Regions from separate parts of the Sporosarcina newyorkensis genome, predicted to be linked through region 2. Evidence: riboswitches for the same ligand, from Rfam matches in the RefSeq annotation. Region 2 holds a riboswitch; the other holds the start of a gene.

The links. Region 2 has a riboswitch for thiamine pyrophosphate ahead of B5D59_RS08060 (thiamine phosphate synthase). Riboswitches for the same ligand answer to the same signal wherever they lie in the genome.
Region 1: another riboswitch for thiamine pyrophosphate. It lies ahead of B5D59_RS05290 (3-oxoacyl-ACP reductase); the one in region 2 lies ahead of B5D59_RS08060 (thiamine phosphate synthase).

What each region holds. Positions count from the first base shown of each region.
Region 1 covers NZ_FUYJ01000002.1:195,386-199,556, forward strand. Annotated here, with positions in the region: gene B5D59_RS05280 (acyl-CoA dehydrogenase family protein) at 1-600, shown strand, start outside; gene B5D59_RS05285 (hypothetical protein) at 823-1,104, opposite strand; gene B5D59_RS05290 (3-oxoacyl-ACP reductase) at 1,254-2,018, opposite strand; TPP riboswitch at 2,080-2,178, opposite strand; gene B5D59_RS05295 (CoA transferase subunit A) at 2,325-3,029, shown strand; gene B5D59_RS05300 (3-oxoacid CoA-transferase subunit B) at 3,029-3,673, shown strand; gene B5D59_RS05305 (trypsin-like peptidase domain-containing protein) at 3,833-4,171, shown strand, end outside.
Region 2 covers NZ_FUYJ01000003.1:294,596-298,766, forward strand. Annotated here, with positions in the region: gene B5D59_RS08050 (heavy metal translocating P-type ATPase) at 1-1,491, shown strand, start outside; gene B5D59_RS08055 (Crp/Fnr family transcriptional regulator) at 1,469-2,167, shown strand; TPP riboswitch at 2,261-2,369, shown strand; gene B5D59_RS08060 (thiamine phosphate synthase) at 2,449-3,039, shown strand; gene thiS (sulfur carrier protein ThiS) at 3,057-3,263, shown strand; gene B5D59_RS08070 (thiazole synthase) at 3,260-4,033, shown strand; gene B5D59_RS08075 (ThiF family adenylyltransferase) at 4,030-4,171, shown strand, end outside.

The DNA of each region.
Region 1 (4,171 bases), on a different contig from region 2:
TTCATTAAACTATATGAAAAAGTTACAGATGGAGAAGCGGATGAACGCGAGCAAGTGCTGAATCGACTTTTTATTGCATTGATTAAAAAGGAAACAGCGGAACAGGCAATTCACTTCTCTCATGAAGCAATCGAAATGCACGGCGGCAATGGCTATATAGAAGATTTTGTTACGCCGAGATTGCTACGGGATGCACAAGTGTTAACCGTTTGGGAAGGGACGGCAAATATTTTAGCGTTGGAATTGATTCGTTTGGTCACGAAATTCAAAGCTCATGACTTGTTTGTCGATGAGATGAAGAACCGTTTGTCTGCATTAGAGGAATGCGGATTGACGCAAGTACTAGATAGAGAAATTGATAGTGTGCAGGAAGGATTGACTGCCTTTGCTTCCTATGATTATTCTTTGCAAACATTTGAAGCGAAAAGATGGATGAAACGCATGTCGGACGTATATGAAAGCGTCGTGAGTTTGGAGTGGGCTGCAAAGTATGGTAGGAAGTATGAGAAGTTAGCAGAGGTGTTCATGGAAGATACATGGGGGTTGCGTAAGTCAGGCGAACCGATGAAAACAGTGGAATGCTTTGAGGAATTAATCTGAAAAGCAAGACTGTATAAATGGAGGGCTGTCCAGGGAGTGATCTCCTGAACTGCCCTTCTTCCATGTGCGTCATTTTGCTGTTGAAGATCATAAAGTGTCTATACGCGATCATAAAGGGGTTTCTTATGGTGATTTAGGAGAGTGAAAGGTGGAATAATCTCTTATGGCTGCTAGTTTTAGTCTCATCGAACGACACCGTGTTGGATTCTGAAATTCCTTGTATCAGCTATATCTTATCGTGCAAATGTCAGCCAAGGCGAATTCTTGGACATCTGCATCTCCGAACGGTTGAAAATGGATAACTCGATTGTTTTTGTTGAATTCTAAGTAATAGCCATTATGCTGAATATTTTTTGAGTGTTTCAAGGTGATTTCGATAGGATCTCCCATCATTAAATCGACGAGTATATGAATTAATTTCTTTTCGTCATAACATCTAGTCTCCCGATTCGATACATGAGAAGAGTCACAGCCGCTGCAAGGTCTAAACTTTCTTGATGACATAAAATATGCACCTCCTTCTCTCTTAGTGTATGTCGAAAAACGTGAGAGAACTGTGCCGTTTCATTTGATGAATTCAACGCAAAGGAGGTGCTATCTAATATACGCTTGATCTACAAATCAACCATGCAAAAAGTCAGGAAATGACTCTATCAATCCATCACCAATCCGCCATCCACTACGAGATTTTGTCCTGTGACGGCACGGCTGGAAGGAGAAGCGAAGAAGACAACCACATCAGCTACTTCTTCTGGAGTGACGACTCGCCCAATCGGTGTGTTGGCTTTAATGATATCGAACACAGCATCCGGCGTTGCGGCGCTAGCATCTGTTTTCAGTAAAAGCCCACCTGACACCATATTGACGGTGATACCATCAGGTCCTAATTCTTTTGCCATGCTCCGCGTCATACCGAGCAAAGCGGCCTTGCTCGTATTGTAATCGTGATAAGGTACGACAGGATTCTGCACCAAGTTTGTTCCGATATTGATGATTCGACCAAACTGCAATTGTGTCATGCCTTCCCGAGCTGCTTGAAGCGTATTTAGCGTTGCCCCCACAGAACCTTCCAGCTGTTTATGATAATCCTGCCATTCAATCGCATTCAACTGTTTCCGATCATCACCATTGAATGAAAAGTCGATTAACGCATTGTTGACGATTGTCGTAATTGGCTGTCCGAAATGGTGGTTAGCCTGTTCTACTAATAACTGCAGGTCATCTGGATTCCGCACGTCTGCCCGCAGTGCTATGGCCCGGTCACTGCCGATTTCATTCACAACTTGCTGAGCTTTATCGCTATTTTGAAAGTAATTTACGATAACTTTTGCACCTGCTTCGCCAAAAGCCTTCGCAGTTGCCGCGCCCAACCCTCTGCTTGCACCAGTCACCAATACTACTTGATCTTTCAATTCCAATCCATCCAGCTCCTTTTTTCATAGGTTTATACAAAAAAAGACCACTGAAAGTTAGTGGCCGCTGAAAAAAATGCCACTTCCCTCCGTCGGTATCAACCGAATCAGGTTCAAAGGGTCGGAGTTTTCTCCTCTCAGCCAATAGGCACCCCCAGTGATTTTGTTATGTATGTGTCTGTGAAGTATAGCATTAGGGACATTTTAATACTATGAATTACCATTCTTTTTCATAGTTTCATGCAAATATCTGAATCATTTGTTAAAATAAAATAAGGGTGAAGCACTGGCAAAGAACAGGAGGAGAAACGTATGAAAACGATCTACTCAACAAATTTGCAAGCGGTTTCAACTATTCAAGATGGAGCGACGTTAATGGTTGGCGGATTCGGACTGGTTGGGATACCTGAGCAGCTGATTCTGGCATTGGCGGAAACTGAAGTGAAAGATTTAACGATCATATCAAATAATTGTGGCGTGGATAATTGGGGACTTGGCTTGTTGCTGCAAAAGAAGCAGATCAAGAAAATGATTGGATCGTATGTTGGGGAGAATAAGGAATTTGAACGCCAGGTATTGGCAGGGGAAATTGAAGTCGAGCTGACACCGCAAGGAACGTTGGCTGAAAAGATACGTGCAGGCGGCGCGGGGATACCGGCTTTCTATACGCCTGCTGGAGTCGGGACACAGATTGCAGAAGGAAAAGAAGTGCGGGTCTTTGATGGCAAGGAGTATTTATTGGAGGAAGCTTTGAATGCAGATTTCGCATTGATTCGCGCAGCGAAAGCCGATCAATTGGGAAACTTGATCTACAATAAAACGGCACAAAACTTTAACCCACTTATGGCGGCGGCAGCTAAATTTACAATTGCTGAGGCGGAAGAGATTGTAGATGTTGGAGAACTAGATCCTGCCCACATTCATACCCCAAGCATTTATGTGCAAGGCTTATTGGAGGCAAAACAAGAAAAACGAATTGAGCGGCTGACGACTCGGCAGAAAGGGGAGGGAGCTTAATGAAACCAATTCATTTTAGAGAGCGCATTGCGAAAAGGGCAGGGCAGGAAATTAAAGACGGCAACTATGTCAATTTAGGAATTGGTATGCCAACGCTTGTAGCGAACTATATTTCAGCTGATAAAACAGTCATTTTACAGTCGGAAAATGGATTATTGGGCATTGGGCCGTATCCTTTAGAAGAAGATGTCGACCCTGATTTGATCAATGCTGGAAAAGAAACGGTCACAACGGTTCCCGGCTCTGCTTTCTTCTCGAGTGCCGAATCATTTGCGATGATTCGCGGCGGCCATGTGGATGTCGCGATTTTAGGGGCAATGGAAGTGTCTGAAACAGGAGACTTGGCCAATTGGATGATTCCAGGGAAAGTGATCAAAGGGATGGGTGGCGCGATGGATTTAGTGCACGGTGCCAAAAAAGTGATCGTCATAATGGACCATGTTTCGAAAACCGGTGAACCAAAAATTAAAAAGCGCTGTACGCTGCCGCTTACCGGAAAAGGAGTTGTCGATAAGATCATTACCGAAAGAGCATTAATTGAAGTGACTCCAAAAGGTTTAGTGCTGAAAGAAGTATTTGACGGCTTTACGGCAGAGGAAGTTATTGAATCAACAGAAGCTGATTTGATTCGGGGAGACAATTGAATGTAGAGTATATGGCTCTGTCATAAGTAGACAGAGCTTTTTTGTGTGATTTTACATAAGAGTGAGTCTTTTATAGTGATTTTTATGGTATTATTTAACGTATACATAGTTGCATATAACTAACAATATTAGGTGCTAATAGAAGGGGGAGTGAATTGCATGTTCTGTTCAAAATGCGGTCATAAAAATACAGACAATGGGAAGTTTTGTGCGGGCTGCGGCACGGAAATGAGTAAATCGTCTGGCAGTAAATGGGTACCTGCTATTGTTCTTACCTGCTTCATTGTCTTGGCAGGGACAGGTGGAGTATTTGGCTATGCGACAGACTGGAGTTTTAAAATTCCGAAGAAGACTAATGCATTGCCTGATACAGAAGCGGTGGCTGCAGCGGAAGGTGAAAATGGCATTAAAATCCAAACTACTCCTGCGGTTGCAAAGCAGTCGAAGCAACAGTCGAAAGACAAAACCGTACTTATAAAAGAGTCATTACCCAGCGTG
Region 2 (4,171 bases):
GATCAGGTCATCGTTCGATCAGGAGAAAAAGTTCCTGTGGATGGTCCAATTATTTCGGGGACCGCCACACTAAATGAAGCAGCTATCACAGGTGAATCGGTTCCCGCCAGCAAAATGCTGGATGATCAAGTATTCAGCGGTACACTAGTGGAACATGGTTATATAGAAGTGATTGCCGTAAGAGTTGGTAATGACACGACTTTCGCCCGCATTATTGAATTAGTGGAAGAAGCGCAGGAATCCAAATCGAAAACCGAAAAGTTTCTCGAGCGTTTTGCTACTATCTATACGCCTTCCATTGTGCTCTTGTCCGTGCTCGTTTATCTTTTAACACGGAACATCGAAATGACGTTAACTTTCCTCGTCATCGCTTGCCCTGGAGCCCTCGTCATTTCCGCACCGGTTTCGATCGTTGCAGGAATTGGCAACGGAGCCCGAAACGGTGTCTTGATAAAAGGCGGTGAAGTAATGGAACAGCTAGCGAAAATTGATACGATCGTCTTTGATAAAACAGGTACATTGACAAGAGGGCGACCTGAAGTAACTGATGTCTACGGATTAGGTATAGAGAAAGAAGAGTTACTGCGTCTCACAGCCGAAGCCGAAATGATTTCAGAACACCATCTAGGCCGGACTATCGTTAAAGAAGCGAAGAAACGTGCGATTCATTTGTCCAATCAACCGGAAGACGCTGAAGTGGTTAAAGGAAATGGAATAATGGCTACAGTAGAAGGAAAGCATCTCGCAGTTGGCAATCGCAAACTAATGGAAGACCAAAAGATCCCGATTCCTTCTGAAATGGAAGACTATGCATCACAACGTGAGAAAGCTGGAAATACGGCAATTTTCGTCAGTATTTCCCGGGAAATCACAGGAATCATCTCTGTCGCCGATCAAATTCGTCCGGAAGCTGCCGAAGCGTTGGCCAAATTGCGGAAAAATGGCATCAAGCAAATGATCATGCTGACAGGCGACAATCGACATACAGCCCAACTAGTTGGCGAACACCTTGGCCTTGACGAAATCTATGCGGAATTATTGCCTAAAGATAAAGTGGCGGCAGTTCAGAGTTTGAAAGAACAAGGTCACCGAGTTGCTATGGCAGGCGACGGAATCAACGATGCACCCGCCATAGCAACGGCGGATATTGGGCTCGCCATGGGAGAAGGCGGAACAGATATTTCAATGGAGACAGCGGACATCGTCTTGATGGCAGATCGGCTCGATCAATTCTCCCATGCCTATGCTTTAGCGAAAGCAACTGTACAGAACATGAAGCAGAATACCTTCTTTGCGGTCGGTACCGTATTCCTTCTGTTGCTCGGTGTATTACTCGGCAAAGTATTCCTCGCTTCCGGTATGCTCGTCCATGAAGTGAGCGTACTTCTGGTGATCCTGAACGCCATTCGATTAATACGTTATACTAACGACAAGCCATCGAATCAAAAACAAAGTGAGGTGATATCGGATGAACCAAGGATCACATTGTGACCTAAGCACGAACGATCTTCACCGTTCCTGCGTTTCGCTCGTCCCTCTTTTCAATCACTTGGATAAGCAGCAAATGGATAAAATCGTCGCGCTTGCACGCAGCATAAACTACCCTCGCGGTGAAATGATTTACCATAGCGGTGATCGCTCAGAAGGTTTATATATATTGCATAAAGGACGAGTCAAGGTCTATCGTCTATCGGAGAATGGCAAGGAACAACTCGTCCGTATCCTGAAACCAGGAGAATTCACAGGCGAGCTTTCCTTGTTCGACGCAAAGCCTCATGACGCATATGCGGAAACTTTGGAAGCCGTTGAACTGTGTATCATCCAACGGGACGAGATGCAGCAACTTTTGCAATCTCACCCTGCAATTTCATTGAGGATGCTTACGGAATTCTCTTCCCGACTCGCGGATACAGAGCTGCGAGCCGCCCGAATCGCCATGGAATCTGCTGAAACTCGACTTGCGTTGTATTTGGCGGATCTATCAGAGGAACAGCAACAATTGACCATCCGACTGCCGATGAGCCGAAAAGATCTAGCTTCCCATCTTGGCACGACACCCGAAACAATCAGTCGTAAATTAAGCGTATTCGAAGAACGGGGCTGGATACGCCAGACCGGTTCTAAGATTGTAGAGATTTTCGATTTAGATTCTTTATTACTCATATAATGGCTATATGAAATTCAGCAAGAGATGAAAATTTGACATCCCTCTTTTCTTTCAATCTGGTAAGTGCTATGCTGTAAGTGAATATCATAATCTTTTGACCATTAGGGGAATCCTTCACAAGGACTGAGAAAAGAGTGCGACTCTGAAACCCTTATCACCTGAACAGGTTCGTACCTGCGGAGGGAAGTGGCAAGTCGTTTTGGCGTACTCTCATACATGCCGACACATCCAACCACTTTCCGATTCGGGAAGTGGTTTTTTCATTTGGAGGTGAACTGGAAATGAAATTGGTCGGTGTCACGGATGATTGTCATTCTGTTGATGAACTGCTGCTCAAGTTGCTGGAGACGGAGCCTTATATCGATGAATTTATCTTACGTGAAAAGTCGAAGACGGATGTACAGCTGATCGAATTGATTTCACGTCTCTCTACTAGAGGGTTTCCATTGGATAAAATAATTGTACACGCACGGCCCAGCCTCGCAAACTCGCTGTCCATAGCCTGTCAGCTGACAGGCTATGGAATGTCGGTGAAGGAAGCACGTACCACTTTTCCGTCGCTGAGATTAGGATCTTCCATCCATTCATTGGAAGAGGCACGAGAAGCACAAGCTGCTGGAGCAGACTGGCTATTGTATGGACATATTTATCTGACATCATCCAAAAAAGGCTTGGCTCCGCGGGGTACGGATGAGCTTTTTGAGATTGCATTATCATGCACGATTCCCGTCTATGCAATCGGTGGAATTCGGCCAGTTCATCTGCCGTTTTTTAAAAGACACGGCGTCAGAGGTGCAGCAATCCTGTCCCCCATCAGCAGTCAAGACGCAGTGAGCGCAGTTAGAGATTATGCACGTGCAAGAGATTCATAGCAAAGGAGCGGTGTTCATTGGGCAAAACAATTGATTTGAACGGTAAGTCGTATTCGGTTGTACCTGAGGTGGAAACAGTTCAGCAGTTACTGGAGCATTTGAAGCTTGGCAATCGAATTTTGATCGTCGAAAAGAACAAGGAAATTCTGCAGAAGGACAGTTACGATGCACCAATTATGGACAGAGATCAAATTGAAATCATACATTTTGTTGGAGGCGGATGAGGATGTTACAAATAGCAGATAAAAGGTTTTCTTCACGTTTATTGTTAGGCACAGGGAAGTATCCTTCATTTGAGACTCAAAAAAAGGCAGTTGCGGTATCAGAGACAGAAATCTTAACATTTGCGGTGAGACGGATGAACATTTTCGAAGAGTCTCAGCCGAATTTCCTGGAGCAACTGGATTTAGAGCACTATACATTATTGCCAAATACAGCAGGCGCAAGCACAGCGGAGGAAGCGGTGCATATCGCGAAGCTGGCGAAAGCATCGGGATTATGTGATATGGTAAAGGTTGAGATTATTGGCTGCAGCCATTCCTTGTTGCCTGATCCAGTGGAAACGTTGCGTGCATCTGAAATGCTGCTTGAAGAAGGTTTCATCGTGCTGCCTTATACGTCGGATGATGTGGTGCTGGCACGGAAACTTTGTGAATTAGGCGTTCATGCCATCATGCCGGGCGCTGCACCGATTGGTTCAGGTCACGGAATTTTGAATCCGTTGAATCTTTCTCTAATTATCGAGCAATCAAATGTACCGGTCATTGTGGATGCGGGCATTGGATCACCGAAAGACGCGGCATACGCGATGGAGCTTGGAGCAGACGGCGTGCTATTGAATACAGCGGTTTCCGAAGCTGCAGACCCTGTTAAAATGGCAGAAGCGATGAAATTAGCGATTGAAGCGGGACATCTTGGCTATCAAGCAGGGCGCATGCCGGTAAGAGACTATGGCGTCGCGAGCAGTCCGCTAGAGGGGCTTGTGCCAAATTGATGAGTAAATATTCACGCCAAGAGCTGTTTACATCCATTGGAGCGGACGGCCAGCTGCGGATACGGGGGGCCAAGGTGTTCGTCCTCGGCGCTGGGGCACTTGGTTCATCGGGAGCCGAAATGCTTGTACGAGCAGGTG